Regions from separate parts of the Bacillus sp. FAU20 genome, predicted to be linked through region 1. Evidence: riboswitches for the same ligand, from Rfam matches in the RefSeq annotation. Region 1 holds a riboswitch; the other holds the start of a gene.
The links. A riboswitch is a leader RNA that binds a small molecule or an ion and turns the genes downstream of it on or off. The one in region 1 is predicted to bind S-adenosylmethionine.
Positions count from the first base shown of each region.

Region 2: another riboswitch for S-adenosylmethionine. It lies ahead of AC0OM3_RS22095 (ECF-type riboflavin transporter substrate-binding protein); the one in region 1 lies ahead of AC0OM3_RS09670 (M20 family metallopeptidase).

Region 1 is NZ_JBVYHY010000011.1:246,619-254,695, forward strand. Features, by position in the region: gene AC0OM3_RS09665 (AAA domain-containing protein) at 1-1,596, shown strand, start outside; SAM riboswitch class I at 1,672-1,773, shown strand; gene AC0OM3_RS09670 (M20 family metallopeptidase) at 1,862-3,067, shown strand; gene AC0OM3_RS09675 (MDR family MFS transporter) at 3,392-4,648, shown strand; gene arsR (arsenical resistance operon transcriptional regulator ArsR) at 4,816-5,121, shown strand; gene AC0OM3_RS09685 (ArsI/CadI family heavy metal resistance metalloenzyme) at 5,182-5,619, shown strand; gene arsB (ACR3 family arsenite efflux transporter) at 5,638-6,678, shown strand; gene arsC (arsenate reductase (thioredoxin)) at 6,704-7,108, shown strand; partial or broken gene AC0OM3_RS09700 (uridine kinase family protein) at 7,420-8,075, shown strand.
Region 2 is NZ_JBVYHY010000026.1:34,494-42,570, reverse strand. Features, by position in the region: gene AC0OM3_RS22105 (energy-coupling factor transporter transmembrane component T family protein) at 1-548, opposite strand, end outside; gene AC0OM3_RS22100 (ABC transporter ATP-binding protein) at 541-2,241, opposite strand; gene AC0OM3_RS22095 (ECF-type riboflavin transporter substrate-binding protein) at 2,252-2,800, opposite strand; SAM riboswitch class I at 2,941-3,056, opposite strand; gene AC0OM3_RS22090 (aspartate/glutamate racemase family protein) at 3,210-3,890, shown strand; gene AC0OM3_RS22085 (macrolide family glycosyltransferase) at 3,982-5,169, opposite strand; gene AC0OM3_RS22080 (peptidoglycan D,D-transpeptidase FtsI family protein) at 5,615-7,741, opposite strand; gene AC0OM3_RS22075 (ATP-binding protein) at 7,976-8,077, opposite strand, start outside.

The DNA.
Region 1 (8,077 bases):
GTTCGTTACGGTTATAGTCAGCATGAACATATACGAAATCATGAAACGTTACTTGCGTCGAAGTTAGTTGAAACGACGAACGGATCTTGGGGAGAAGAAAGACTCTATTTAGAAGAAACACGACAAGATCTTCGCGAAAAGATTTTATCGCATAAAGCGACTTCTGCTGATAAGAAGCGTATACAAGAGATTGAAAGTGACCTTCGAAAGCAAAAAGCAAAAATTAAAGAAGTAGAAAAAGAATACATTGAAAATGCGAAAGTAATCGGCGCGACTTTATCGAAATGTGCCATTGATTCACTGATTTATGAGCGTACATTTGATTTAGTTGTCGTAGATGAAGTGAGTATGGCATATGTTCCGCAAATCGCATTAGCTGCTTCACTTGGAAAACGTATCGTCGTTTGTGGCGACTTTTTACAATTACCTCCAATTGCGATGGCGAACCATGAACTTGTTCGCAAATGGCTCGGGGAAGATATGTTTTACCATGCTGGGATTGTTGAGTCTGTTAATAAATCAGAAGCACATCCGAACCTATTTATGTTGCAGGAACAAAGACGTATGCATGCGGATATATCGAAGTTTACGAATTCGTTTATTTATAAAAATAGAGTATACGATCATCCGTCTGTTTCAGAGCGTAAAGAACTTGCGCAATTGCAGCCGTTCGCAAATGAGGCGAGTGTTTTATTCGATACGAGCTTAATGGGAGCCTTTTCTTTAAAAGACGCTGCATCTGGTTCACGTTTTAACATTATGTCTGGTTTAGTAGCAATGCAAATGATGTTAATCGGATTGTTAGATGGTGTTCAATCGATTGGTGTTGTGACACCTTACAGGGCGCAGTCACGCTTTTTATCGACGTGTATTAGAGAAATGTTGCAGAGAACGAAATATCAAAACATACCAGTATTAGCGGCAACAGTTCATAAGTTCCAAGGTTCTGAAAGAGATATGATGATCTTTGATACGGTTGACAGTTATCCGCAAGAACGACCTGGCGTATTATTCTTTGATCACAAAAACCATCGCCTCGTCAATGTAGCAGTGACAAGGGCGAGAGGGAAGTTCATTCAATTATCAGATTGCCATTATATGCGTAAAAACCTTTCGAGAAAACAAGCATTATCACAATTAACAGCTCATATAGAACGTCACGGAGATGTGTATGATCGCACGACATCAAGACAATTGTGGGAACGGAAAATTTCAAAACGTTTACGCTGGTTTATGGAAATGAATCTTGAGGAAACGAAAGGGTTATTAAAAGATATTTTAGCCGCAAAACGAAAAATTATTATTTCACTTCCAAGTACAAAACAAGTGGATAAGCGAGTATGGCAAGCGTTAATGCGTACAAATGCGCAAATAACAGTTTATAGTGATGGACCAGTTCCACTGAAAAATGTAAAGTTACAAAGACAAAATAAAGCATTCCCATTCTTAGTAATTGATGATGAAATCTTCTGGGCAGGTGCACCGCTTACATCTCAAATGATGTTTGAAGGTAGTACGGAATTTCCGTACGTATGTGCAAGACTGCAAGCACCAGAAACAATTGGTGTATTAAAAGGATTTTTAGATATTCGGTAAATTCGGATAGGAATTCCTTGACTTTTAATCGGAATGAACTTAGAATGAATGTAATTTAATATAATTTTATGAAAATTCTTATCACGAGAGGTTGAGGGACTGGCCCTATGACACCTCGGCAGCGGATTCGTTATGAATACTGTGCCAATTCCAGCAAGGTAACTTGAAAGATAAGAAAGAAGCTCATTTTGACTGTATATACAGAAGCCTCTTTCTATCTTTTAGAAAGAGGCTTTTTTATGTGAAAATAAAAGGAGGAAGAACAATGGGAGCGACAGGAGTAGCGTCACAAAGAAAAACAATTAAAGAGAGTATCGAAAGAAATAAGGAAAAGTACATAGACACAAGTCATGATATTCATGCGAATCCGGAGATTGGTAACCAAGAGTTTTATGCATCAAGAACGTTAAGTTTATTACTGGGTAGTGCAGGATTTCAACTGCAGCACAATATAGCTGGACATGAAACGGGATTTATCGCGCGAAAAAGCTCTGGAAAACAAGGAGCGGCAATCGCATTTTTAGCTGAGTATGACGCTTTACCAGGACTCGGTCATGCGTGTGGTCACAATTTAATCGGCACCATTAGCGTTGCAGCAGCGATCGCATTATCAGAAACGCTTGAAGAAATTGGCGGGGAAGTTGTCGTGTTTGGAACACCAGCTGAAGAAGGAGGGCCAAACGGTAGTGCGAAAGCGAGTTATGTAAAAGCTGGTTTATTTAAAGACATTGATGCGGCACTTATGATTCATCCGAGCGGAAAAACAGCGACAACAAGCCCTTCACTAGCAGTCGATCCACTTGATTTTCATTTTTACGGAAAAACAGCTCACGCCGCAGCTTCACCAGAAGAAGGAATTAACGCATTAGATGCGGTTATTCAGCTCTATAACGGTATTAACGCACTTCGCCAACAACTTCCGTCAGATGTGAAAATTCATGGCGTTATTACAGAAGGCGGAAAAGCACCTAACATTATTCCTGACTACGCCTCAGCAAGGTTCTTCATCCGTGCAGCAACGCGAAAAAGATGCGCGGAAGTAACAGAAAAAGTAAGAAACATTGCTGAGGGAGCAGCGTTAGCAACAGGTGCAAAAGTAAAAATCCATCAATTCCAAAATGAAATCGATGAATTACTCGTAACAAAAACATATAACGATATCGTAGCGGAAGAACTAGAACTATTAGGTGAAGATGTAAACCGTAAAGAAAGAGTAGGGATCGGTTCAACCGACGCAGGAAACGTAAGTCAAGTCGTACCGACAATTCATCCGTACATTAAAATCGGACCAGATGATTTAATTGCACATACGAATGAATTTAGAGAAGCAGCACGTTCAGAACTTGGAGATAAAGCATTAATTACATCGGCAAAAGCATTAGCAAATACGGCGTATCGATTAATTACGGAAGAAGGGTTGTTAGAGAAGGTGAAGGAGGAGTTTAGAGAGGCACAGAGGAATCAGGGGTAAGGCGCTTTTTCGAATATAAATCTAATTCATATGCAGAAATAATAGAAAAGAACATTGAAAAATCAATGTTCTTTTCTATTTATGAATCATTTATTTCTTTAGTGATATCTTGAATCTGGTCTAGTCTAGTTTAATAGTAACGGTGATCTGTGAGTTCAAATTGCATTAAAGGATAATAACTAGAGAATGTGTTGTAATTAAAATTTATATTTCTATATTAATTTGTAAAATAAATTCACTTTATGTTATTATATTTCCCTTGGACTGACAGTTTATAGAATGTATAGTGAATATTTGAAAAGTTAAAATAGGGGATGTATTACGTTGAAATGGTTATCTTGGGACAAAAATTTAAAAACTAGATTGATTGGCGAAACTATGTTCAATACATTGTTTTGGATGTATTTTCCGTTTATGGCAATATACTATAGCGATGCTTTTGGTAAAGCAATTGGCGGAATTTTAATGGCAATTATACCTCTTGTAGGCATAATAGGTAATTTGTTAGGTGGATATTTAGCTGATCGATTAGGGCGTCGACCTGTCATGCTATTAGGCACAATCATACAAGTAGCAATGTTTGCAGTTTTTGCTTTATCTCATTCACATTGGATTAATTATTTAGCCTATATCGGTATTGGAATTAGCGGGGCAATATACAGTCCAGCAAGTTCTGCAATGATAGCTGATATAGTGCCAGAAAAGGATAGAAGGGTGGTCTTTGCCACTTTTGTTACAGCAAATAATATTGGTGCTGTATTTGGACCAGTGTTAGGTTCATTTTTCTTCTTTCATTATCGAAGTGAATTGTTATGGACTTGTACAATTGTTACATTTATTTATTTTATAGCAATCTATTTCATAATTAGAGAAACGCTGCCCGAAGCTTCTAAAAATGATGGAGATAACAATCCAATATCAAAAATCTTTAAAGAACAATGGAATAATTATATGAAAATTTTTAGTGATAAAATTTTCTCTCTTTACATATTTGCGGGAGTTTTGATTATGATAGCTTTCATGCAGCTAGATCTTTATCTTGCATTATATGTAAAGGAATTTGTACCAACTCAATCTCTTTTCTCATGGAGTACTGGTTCATTCTCTTTGAGTAATACTGAAATTTTCGGATGGATGATGGGGTTAAATGGCATTTTGTTTGTTTTATGTTCTTTACCTGTTGCAAAATATTTTGAGAATTGGAGCGACCGAAACGTTTTAATTGTCTCTAATATATTATTTGGAATGGGTATGTTTTTAATAGGGTTAACAACGAATATATGGCTACTATTTGGCTTTATGGCAATATTAACTATTGGGGAATTGATTCGTTCGCCAGTTGTACATAGTTTTGTCAGTAGATATGCACCTGAAAATTCTAGAGGACAGTATATGGCAGCATCTAATTTACAATTTACCATTGGGCGTTTTATTGCACCAATAATGATTGTATTTTCTACATGGCTATCTCCAATTGTTGTGTTCGGAATTATATTACTTTGTACCCTTGTTAGTGCAGTTTTCTATGTGAAAGTATTTCGTATGATTTCAAATACAAACATACATAATTCTACAAAATAGCCCTGTTATGCAGGGCATTTTGTAATTTGATAACTTAAAAGTTCTGTTAAGGGAAAGAAGAGAAGAATATATTAATCAAAAAAATTGATTAATTAGTTGCATAAAGAGCTAAACTACATATATACTATAAACATCAAAAAAAATTGATGAAGGGAGAGGGGACTAAAATGGCACAAGATTTTCAGCTCTATGAGAAAAAATTTAAAGCATTAGCGGATCAAAAGCGTTTAGAGATTATGTATGAACTTTGCCAGCGAGGCCAGACTTGTGTATGTGATTTAGCAGAGATTTTTGAAATGACGCAATCTAAGTTGTCCTATCATTTAAAGATTTTATTAGATGCAGGTTTAATTGTAAAAGAAACAAAAGGTACGTGGAGTTATTATGATTTAAATGATGCGGAAGTAAATAATTTATTATCAGAAGAATTGTGCTGCATTTTTAGAAAAACAGGCAAAGGTAGTTGCTGTTAAAATTTTGTAGTATTAATCAAAAAAAATTGATTAATAACATATAAAGAGGAGGAATAAGTTATGAGATATGTTCATGTTGGTATAAATGTTACGGATTTAGAGAAGTCTATTGAATTTTACGAAAAAGTATTTGGTGAGTCACCAGTTAAGGTGAAAATGGATTATGCAAAATTTTTATTAGAGACGCCAGGACTTAACTTCACGCTGAACGTAAGAGATGAAGTGAAGGGAAACCAAGTAAATCATTTCGGTTTCCAAGTGGATACAGCTGAAGAGATTATGTTACATAAAGAAAGGTTAGAAAAAGAAGGTTTCTTTGCACGTGATGAGATGGATACAACTTGTTGCTATGCGGTTCAAGATAAGTTTTGGGTAACGGATCCTGATGGGAACGAGTGGGAATTCTTTTATACAAAAGCACAGAGTGATGTTCACAAAATAGAAGAGTCATCTTGTTGCACGACTTCTAACGTAGTAGAACAAAATTCTTGTTGTTAATAGGAGATGGAAAATAAAATGAAACGTTTATCTTTTCTAGATCGATATTTAACACTATGGATTTTTCTAGCTATGGCTGTTGGGATTGGTTTAGGGTATGTATTTCCTAGTGTAGTAGACGGACTAAATACATTACAAGTTGGAACGACGTCTATCCCGCTTGCTGTTGGTTTAATTGTCATGATGTATCCACCATTAGCAAAGGTTCGTTACGAGGAAATGGGCCGAGTATTTAAAGATGTAAAAGTATTGGTTTTATCTTTAGTACAAAACTGGATTATCGGACCTGTACTTATGTTTGTTTTAGCAATTATTTTTCTTCCTGATAAGCCAGAATATATGGTTGGTCTCATTATGATTGGGTTAGCACGTTGTATTGCGATGGTCATTGTTTGGAACGATCTTGCAGATGGGGATAAAGAGTATGCAGCAGGTTTAGTGGCTTTTAACTCAGTATTCCAAATGCTATTCTTCTCCGTTTATGCATACGTGTTTGTAACAGTCATTCCAGAATGGTTAGGAATTGAAGGGGCTATTGTCGATATTACAATGGTAGAAGTAGCGAAATCCGTGTTTATCTATTTGGGAATTCCTTTTATAGCAGGTATGTTGACGCGATTTGTACTCGTTAAGTTAAAAGGTAGACAGTGGTATGAAAAGGTATTTATACCGAAGATTAGTCCACTTACATTACTTGCATTACTATTTACAATCATCGTTATGTTCTCTTTAAAAGGGGAAATGATTGTTAGCGTACCATTAGATGTAGTAAGAATAGCGATTCCGTTATTAATCTATTTTATTGTAATGTTTTTTGTTTCTTTCTTTATGGGAAGAAAAATTGGTGCAAACTATCCGGTGACGACAACGTTAGCATTTACAGCAGGTAGTAATAACTTTGAGTTAGCGATTGCTGTAGCAGTTGGTGTGTTTGGTATTCATTCGGGCGCAGCATTTGCAGCTGTTATCGGGCCGTTAGTGGAAGTACCTGTAATGATTGCACTTGTAAACGTCGCTTTTTGGTTTAAGCGTAAATATTTTAATGATCAACCAGTATAATTTAAAAACAAAGGTGGAAAACAACATGGAAAACAAAAAGACAATCTATTTCTTATGCACAGGAAATTCATGCCGAAGCCAAATGGCAGAAGCGTGGGGCAAACAATATTTAGGTGATAAGTGGAATGTATATTCTGCAGGAATTGAAGCACATGGAGTAAATCCAAACGCAATTAAAGCAATGAATGAAGTAAATATTGATATAACAAATCAAACTTCGGATATGATTGATATAAATATTTTAAATAATGCTAATTTAGTCGTTACCCTTTGTAGTCATGCAGATTCTGTTTGTCCTTCGACACCTCCCCACGTAAATCGTGTTCACTGGGGATTTGATGACCCAGCAGGAAAAGAATGGTCTGAATTTCAACGTGTTCGCGATGAAATTGGAGAACGTATAAAGAGATTTTCTGATACAGGGGAGTAAATAAAGGAAAGAGCCAATCTTCTATTTTATAGGGATTGGCTCTTTTTTTATTGTACATAGTTATGACTGCATTGGTTCGCATAAATTACCGAAAAGCAGAGGATATTCTGTTGGGTTTATAAAGTTAGAAATATATTTAATCATGTAGGTGTTCATAAATAATAAAGTCATATAAAAGATAATAAAGTTGTTTAGAATTAGAGGTGGTATGATGAATAATCACACTACCTTTCCTTTGTTAAGTATAATTAAATGAAAGGATTTTTGGATATATAAATAAAGGGTAGTATATTAGCGCAAGGGGGAGAATGATGGATAAGTTGTTACAAGAAATTATAAATTGGTTAAAGATGAGAGATGAACAAATTGTTATCGGTATTTCAGGACATGGTGCAGCTGGAAAAACAACGTTTACTAATAGACTCGTAAAGCTACTAAATCAAAATGAAGTAAATTATATTAATACAGATCCTTACATTGTTAGTTCAGATATCCGCAAGCATGCAGTGATTCACTATACATATCAAAATGAAAATCATCGTTATAAAATGACAGCTTGTCATCCAGCGGCGCACCATTTGGCAGCTTTAGAAAGAGATATTCATATGGTTAGAGCGGGGCTAGATTTTTATACGATAGATACGCATTATATGAAAAGTAAGTTGATTTCTTCGGAAAATAAAGTAACGATTGTGGAAGGAATGAGCGCCGCATTTATTAATCCTGATTTATTTGATTTGAAAATTTATTTTTATACAGATGGCGAAACGGAACTAATGAGAAGATCAAGCCGGGATATAGCTGAAAGGGGAGCCGATATAAATTATTTAAGGCAGTCTCATGAAGAACGCCGGATTCAATATGAAGTATTTATGCATTCGTATAGTCAGCGTTTTGATATCATTATCAAAACCTCTGATGAAACAATATGTTTAGAAAAAATACATTTGAGTTTTATAAAGTTTAAAT
Region 2 (8,077 bases), on a different contig from region 1:
GCTTCTCCTTTTTCAAAAGCCACTCCTCTCGCTTCTTGCGCGTGTTTAATAATTTTATACTCAGACTGGATGTCAGGAATATAACGTAGTGCAATATTTATTGCATAAGTAATCTTATAATGAATACCCAGTTTACTTAAGTTACTTACAAATTCACTTGGATCTGTCGTGTAAATAAAAAGAAGTGTAAATGGTAATAACGTAAAATACTTTAATGAAAGTGTAGCTGCATAAAATAATGTTTCATATGTAATCGTTGCATATCCAACATGTAAAAACACGGTATATGATTCAGTTAATTCAGATCCATGAGTTGGTGTAATCAATAAAATCATGACAGAGTTTAATAAACTAAATGTAAATATGACACTAAAAACAATTAAAATTTTACGAAATGGAATTTTAGCAATGCTGAGCCCGATACACCCAATAATAAATAATATTAGTAACACCCGAAAATCAAAAAACAAAAAAGTAAGCGTCATACAAAAAATAAATAAAAACAATTTCACTACCCCATCCATACGATGAAAATATGTACTATGCACCTTCCTCCCTCCTATTACTGTCTAAATAAAGCTCCATAAATTTTTCTGGACATGCAATCCCACTAAATTTAACAAGCTTGGTTAAAGAACTCTCTCTTAAGTTGGCTCTTTGTAACGTTTCTTGATCGCCTAATACATCAAACACTGTATTATCCGCAATAATTTTCCCTTCATGTAGAACTACTGCACGGTCTGCATATTCTAGTACGAGATTCATATCATGAGTGATAAAAACAAATGAAATACCCTTTTTAGCTAGGTTTTTAATAAAAGACATAAATTGTTTATAGTGATAATAATCTTGTCCCGCTGTCGGTTCATCTAATATGATAAGTTTAGGATTTGTTGTTAATACAGATGCGATTGTTAATCTCTTTTTTTGCCCATAGCTTAGTGCTTGAATTGGCCAATTACGAAATGGATATAAACCACAAATTTTTAAAGTTCCTTCTACTCTATTCTTAATTTCTTCCTTAGAAAAATTATGTAATGTTAATGTAAATGAAACTTCTTCAAAAACAGTAGGCTGTGTAATCATATGATTTGGATTTTGCATCACGTAAGATATGATTTCCCCACGTTTACGAATAGACCAAGAACTAATATCTTCACCTTTTAACAAGATTTTCCCATTTTTCATTTTGTTTATGCCTATAAGACTATGAGCTAATGTTGATTTCCCTGCTCCATTATGTCCTAACAGTGCCACAATTTCTCCTTCATATATTGAAAGGTTTACATTTTCTAATACTTTTTGTTTATTAGAGTATGAAAATGATAAATTCTCCACTTTAAGTAATTCCTTGTTTTTAGTATTCCCTTTTAATATGACTTGTTTCTCCATCCACTCTTTTATAACGTTGCTTACCTTTTCTTTTTGAAGGTTTTCCATTGGATATATTACGTCATTATTACTATCAAAATGTAATCTCTTTAATGCTTCGATGTAAATAGGCTCTCTTAAGCCGATACGTGGTAATATATTTGACGCTAAGATTTCTTTTGGTGTTCCTATCGCAATGACTTTACCTTCATCAATTAATATAACTTTGTCTAAATCCAGTTTTAAAATTTCTTCTATCCTATGTTCGATAATAACAATCGTTTTATTATATTGTTCATGTATATCTTTCATAAGTTCTATCGTATGTATGGCGCTTAGTGGATCTAAGTTTGCTAACGGTTCATCGAACAATAATATATCCGCATTTGTTGTTAATAAACCAGCAAGGGAAACTGTTTGCTTTTGACCTCCTGATAATTCATGTGGACTTTGTTTATGAAACGTATGCATCTTCACCTTTCTTAATGAGTCCGAAACAATCTTTTTCATATCATCTTGCTTTACACATTCATTTTCTAAATAAAAAGCTACATCTTCTTCTACTGTCAGACCAATAAATTGAGCATCTTGATCTTGCAAAATTGTTCCTACCTGTTTACTTTGTTCAAAAATACTTCCTTCCCTCGGGTCTTTACCGGCAATTAAAACGTTACCTGTACTAGTCCCTTCGTAAGAAAATGGGATTAGCCCATTTATACAATGAGCTAATGTCGACTTGCCTGAACCACTTCGTCCAGCAATTAGCACTTTTTCCCCAGGGTATATATGAAAGGTAATATCACTTAAAGTAGGCTGCGCAGCATGCCAATATTGAAAGGTGAATTGTTCAAACGAAATAATTGGTTGCATGTTAACATCCCTACTTTTCAATTTTTAAATGTGTATGTTTCTTATTGGATTTCGCCAAACCAATTGTAAGTGGCAATCCAAGTACTAAGAAAACGATGACATCGGAAATTGTTGCGCCTAATACTTGTATAACAATTTTGTCAAATGGTTCTCCCATCACAATAATATCGAATGCCCCAGCAAATATAATAGCAATGACAATACCAACTAGCCCAGTAATTGCTAAATAAGAAATATCCCCCTTGTTAAACGACCCGTTTTTCACACTAAAACCAACTCTTCTTTGAATAAGCCCCATTGAAAAACCAATAATTCCTGAACTAATAACCCAGCCCCACCAAATCCCCCATCCAGCAATCGTATCTGTTACGGTATGACCGATAAGTCCGATTAACAGTCCTGCCACTGGACCAAATAATGCTCCAAAAACAGTTAATATAGCTAATGCTGGTTTAATAAATGTATTCGGTGCAATAGAAAATCCCCAAAGCCCTAATATCCCGTATAATGCTGCTCCAATACCGATTGCTACTACTAACTTTGTTGATAATTTGTTCATGACAATTCCCCTCTCATATTAGTCAACTTTTATTACTCTATATTTAATTTAAAAATGAATTATGCATCGACACTCTCTTTCTATACAACAAAAAAATGACCTCTTACATAAGAGGTCATTTTCTGTCACGTTCAAGAATCCTCTTATCTTTCAAAAAACACATCGTGTCCTCTGCGGAATTAGCACCTTCCTATAAAATTGCATAGGGGTTGCTGAGGTTTCTTAGGGCCGTTCCCTCCACCTCTCTGGATAAGTATTAATTTGTAATTCGTATTATGGCACTAAAGAATGTAAATTTCAACACTTTTCTTACTATTTTTATTTTTTGTTAAATAGATCATTTAAATCATTGTATTCTTATCGGAATTATGAAATAATAAATTCAAAATCGTTTCGGGAGGAATGCATTATGAAAGTTATTGGTTTGATTGGAGGATTAAGTTGGGAATCTACATCTTTATACTATAAACATATTAATACACTTACACTCTCTCAATACGATCAAAATGCAAAGTTAGTTTTATATAGTATGGACTTTGGTGAAGTAACTACTTTATTACAAAACCATCAATATGAAGAAGTGAAAAATGAACTAGTTACAGTTGCAAAGAAAGTTGAAAAATCTGGGGCTGAATGTTTATTAATGTGTTCAAATACCGTACATCTATTTGCCGAGGAAGTAGAACAAGCAATATCTATCCCGCTTCTTCACATTGGTGATGTAAGTGCTAAAGAAATGGTAGAACAGAATATAAAACGTATCGGACTATTAGGAACAAAACAAACGATGGAGCAAGATTTCTATAAATCACGATTAGCGAAATATAACATTGAGACAATTATCCCAAATGACGAGGAAAGAACTTTTATCCACCATGTCATATTAGATGAATTAAGTAGAGGGATCATTTCAGAAACATCTAAAGAAAAGCTATTACAAATTACAAAATCATTAATTCAAAACGGCGCTGAAGGTATATTATTAGGCTGTACTGAAATACCTTTACTCATCTCCCAAAATGATCTCACTGTTCCCGTTTTTGATACTGCTTTTTTACATGCAAATACTGCTGTACAATTTGCTGGATAAGAATATACAAGCATAAAGGTGAGAACCTCTATGCTTGTATACAGTTACGACTATTTATCCCGCTATTTATGGGTAGTAAAATCCCTATCGATTAAAGTTTTACTTTATTTAAAAGAGATTCAATAACTGCAATTGCTTCTTTTGAACCACCACATTCTAAAAAGCTATCATTAAGTTTTCTTATACCATGTTTATACTTTTCATTTGAAAGAACATCTGTTACGGCCTCTTTTAAAGTGTGCACATTAACATGTTCTTTCAATAGTCTATGTGCCGCTTCAAGCTCAGTTAATCTTTGCGCTATCATTGGCTGGTCTTTATCATGCGGTATTATTACAAATGGGACATTATAATGAATGGCATCGTGTACGCTATTCATACCACCATGTGTAATAAAAACATCTGCTTCATTTAATATTTCTGATTGAGGTACGTATGGAGCAATTATAAAATTATCTGGTGCTTTCTTAATTTTAGAAATATCATTTCTATCACCAATTGCCATTACAACTATCCCATCAAAATCTGAAAAAGTATCAATACAAGTATTAAAGAATGGTTCGAGTCCTTCAAGCAGTGTTCCCATTGAAATATAAATAACTTTCTTTTCTTTAAGTGATTCCAATGGAAACTTTATATTTGTTTTACGCTTTGAAATACTCGGTCCAATAAAAATGTTATTTTCTTCGAATGATTCGCTATTAGGTTGGAAATAACGACTTGTGTATACGAGACAAACATCACCCTTATTATTCATAAATTGAAGATTATTGTTTGGTTTTACTCCAAATTCATGTTCCATCTGGTTTAATAATTTTTCAGAGATCTTCTCTGGTTGGAATGGTATATCTGCATTTGGATGAAAAGGTAATGTCTTCAAAAACTCTGAAGGAATTAAAAATATAGGTGAGGACACTACACCTGGAACTTTTAAATACTCCTTTACTAACTCTCCCGCACCAAATATATCATAAATTACGAAATCAAAATTTATGCTTTCACTTAATTGTTTCGTAATTTCTAATATATATAAAGAAGTTTGAACATGCACATGAAAGAAAGCATTTAACCCAGATGAGGTTTCAGCATCAATAGAAATCCCCTTTAATAGATCCGGATGAGTATGTACAGTAGCTCCTAAATCTTCAATTCTACCCTTAAAGTTTGCCGTTGTAATATAATGTACATTATCCCCTCGTTCAGTAAAGGCTTTTACTAAATTTAATGTAGGGTTTACATGTCCCTCTGCTGGAAAATTAACTACTAAAATATTTAGCACTTATTCCTCACTCCTTACATTTCACTATTTTAATTAAGCATACTGTTATTTGTACATGTAATCGTCCCCTAATAGTCCTAATGTGCTTGCAACATTATGTTGATAAATAATTTTCAGTCATCAACATAAAAAAAGGCATCTACCTATGTAGATGCCTAACCGTGATAAGGAGTGTTCTGTGAGGTTAGAACAAGCTTTTCTGCTTGTCCTATGCTATCAATATATGATTTATTTTACAAAACGTGAATCGTTAATAGAATTATTTTAGCTCATTAAAATAAAAAAAGAGTTATTAATAAATATAATCTCAATTATTATTATGATGTAGCTACCTATGTTCCTCCAATATTTTAGAATAAACAGCTTCATATATACCTCATTTCTAATCTATTCCCAGATAAAAACGCCTCTAGTTCACATGAATGCTAGAGACGTTTCGTCCATTTTAATTCTCTTTAGAGTCATCTGTTTTTGGCGCTTCACCAGTTAATCGCTTATTTTTCAAATCAAAATAAGCATCTAAAACTTCTTTTCCAATATCGGAGTTAATGCCTGATTTATCATTTTTAACCCACGGTACTACAACAGAAAATGCTACTTCTGGATCATCATATGGCGCATATCCAGCTAATGTTAAATTATAACATTCTCTACGGTCGCCTTTCTCATTTCGCCCAATATCATTTTCTCCACCATATACAGTTTGTGCGGTCCCTGTTTTACCAGCTGGTTTATATGGTGCTTTTTGGAACGCTCTTACTCCCGTTCCATCTCCTTCTTGAAATACTTTTCTAAATCCTTCTTTTACTTGATTAATATATTCTTGTTTCATATCAATTCTATTTAAAACAACGGGTTCTATTGATTGTACTACTTTACCAACCTCATCTTTTTGAACGGTTTGTTCTCTAATCTCTTGAACAATTTGTGGTTTCATTCGATACCCTCCATTTGCGATAGTGGAAATATATTGTGCAAGCTGAAGTGGTGTATACGTATCATATTGTCCAATAGAATAATCTAATAAGAAACCAGGCTGATTATCTTTTCTTCCAATTTGTCCTGCAGTTTCATTTGGTAAATCAATACCAGTTTGTACGCCTAGTCCAAATTGCCTGAAATAATACCTCATTTTATCAAAATATTCTTGTTTAATATCTAGTGAACTATTTTTCACATAATCCACGCCAGCAATTTTTAATGCTATATTAAACATATAAACGTTTGAAGAAACTTGTAACGCTCTTAGATCGTCTATATCACCAAAATTTTTCCAAGACTTCTTCTCCTTAGTTCCTTTAAACTTCATAGGTGCATCATAAAAATGTGTTCCAGGAGTTATTGCATTTGTTTCAAACCCTGTTAACACTGTCGCACCTTTAACCGTTGATCCAAGCTCATAAGAACTAGTCAGCGTGCCTAAAGCATAATCTTCTACTTCCATTTTCCCGTCTTTTTCTACAAGCTTTTTCCCAGCCATTGATAATACTTGGCCATTTTTTGGATTCATCATCACTACGAAAGCACGGTCTAACATTGATTCTGATCCTTTATATTGTTTTAATATTTTTTCTATACTCTCCTCTACTTTTTTTTGCAATTCCATATCTATTGTTAAAGTTAAATTTTTACCGCTTTTCCCTTCAGTAACAGTTTCCGTTCTAATAGTATTTCCTTGTTTATCAGCAATGCTTCTTACTTCTTTTTTTGTACCATGAAGTACATCTTCGTATTGCTGTTCTATATAACTTTTGCCGACCCTATCATTTCGGCTATAATCACGCACTAAATAATAATCTAATCTTTCACGTGGCAATCCTTCATCAGCATTTGAAACGTTACCAAGGACAGAACGGAATAACCCATCATTTACATAGATTCTCTCCCAATCAACTGATGCATCTACCCCTGGAAGGTTCGCTAAATTTTCACTAATCACCGCATATTCCTGTTCACTAACGTTCTTTTTAATAATTTGAGGTGCCATTTGAAAACCTGAGTTCATTTTGCTTTTAATAGCTAACACTTCTATATCTTTAGCCGTTAATTCTTGAAGATTTTTATCTGTAACGCGCTTCCTTTTTAAATCTTCTATTTTTTTGTCTAGCTCTTTTCCGGTAATATCCTTATCTCGGAACTTATCTATTTCTTTTTTTGATACTAAGTCTTGAGTAAGTTCTGGATTTAATTGCATCCAAAAGTCTTTCTTATCAGTCTCCGTTAACTTATCTATATCTTCTTGTGGCATTTCAATAATATCTGCAAGTTGTCTTGCTGATTTTAATATTTCTTCTTGTTTTACACCTTTCACCTTTGTATATGTAATTGTACGTAAAGACTTATTATCAACTACTGGATTTCCTTCACGATCAAATATTTTCCCACGTGGTACAGAAAGACCCACGGTTGTATTTTCTCTCTTCTCTACTTCATTTTTATATGTTTCTCCATCAAAAATTTGTACTTTCCCTAACTGAATAATAATGCCAGAAAATAATAAAAATACACAAAGGAATAAAATATTTAACCGGAGAGGTACTACTCTCCCACTTTTCTTCTCTTGCTTTTTCACCTTGTCATAATCTCCTCCTTACAATATTCCAAATAATAATCACATTTCTATATTAAAAGTAATGTACAATTTCTATACATTGCTTTGTACAAATATTAATATAATGTTTAAAACTTAATAGAAATTAAAACAAAGGTAAAGAAAAGGTAAAGTTTACTAAATTAAATATAAAAAATACCCAATAACAAAAAGCTTAGTTTTCACTAATCGCTTTGTTATTGGGTATTAATTCATTTAAGAATTACTACTAGTGGGTATCGTTATACATTTGTCGTCACAATTAGAAAGAGATTGTTTACTTAGTACTTTCGGTAAGTGAATAGTTACTGTTGTCCC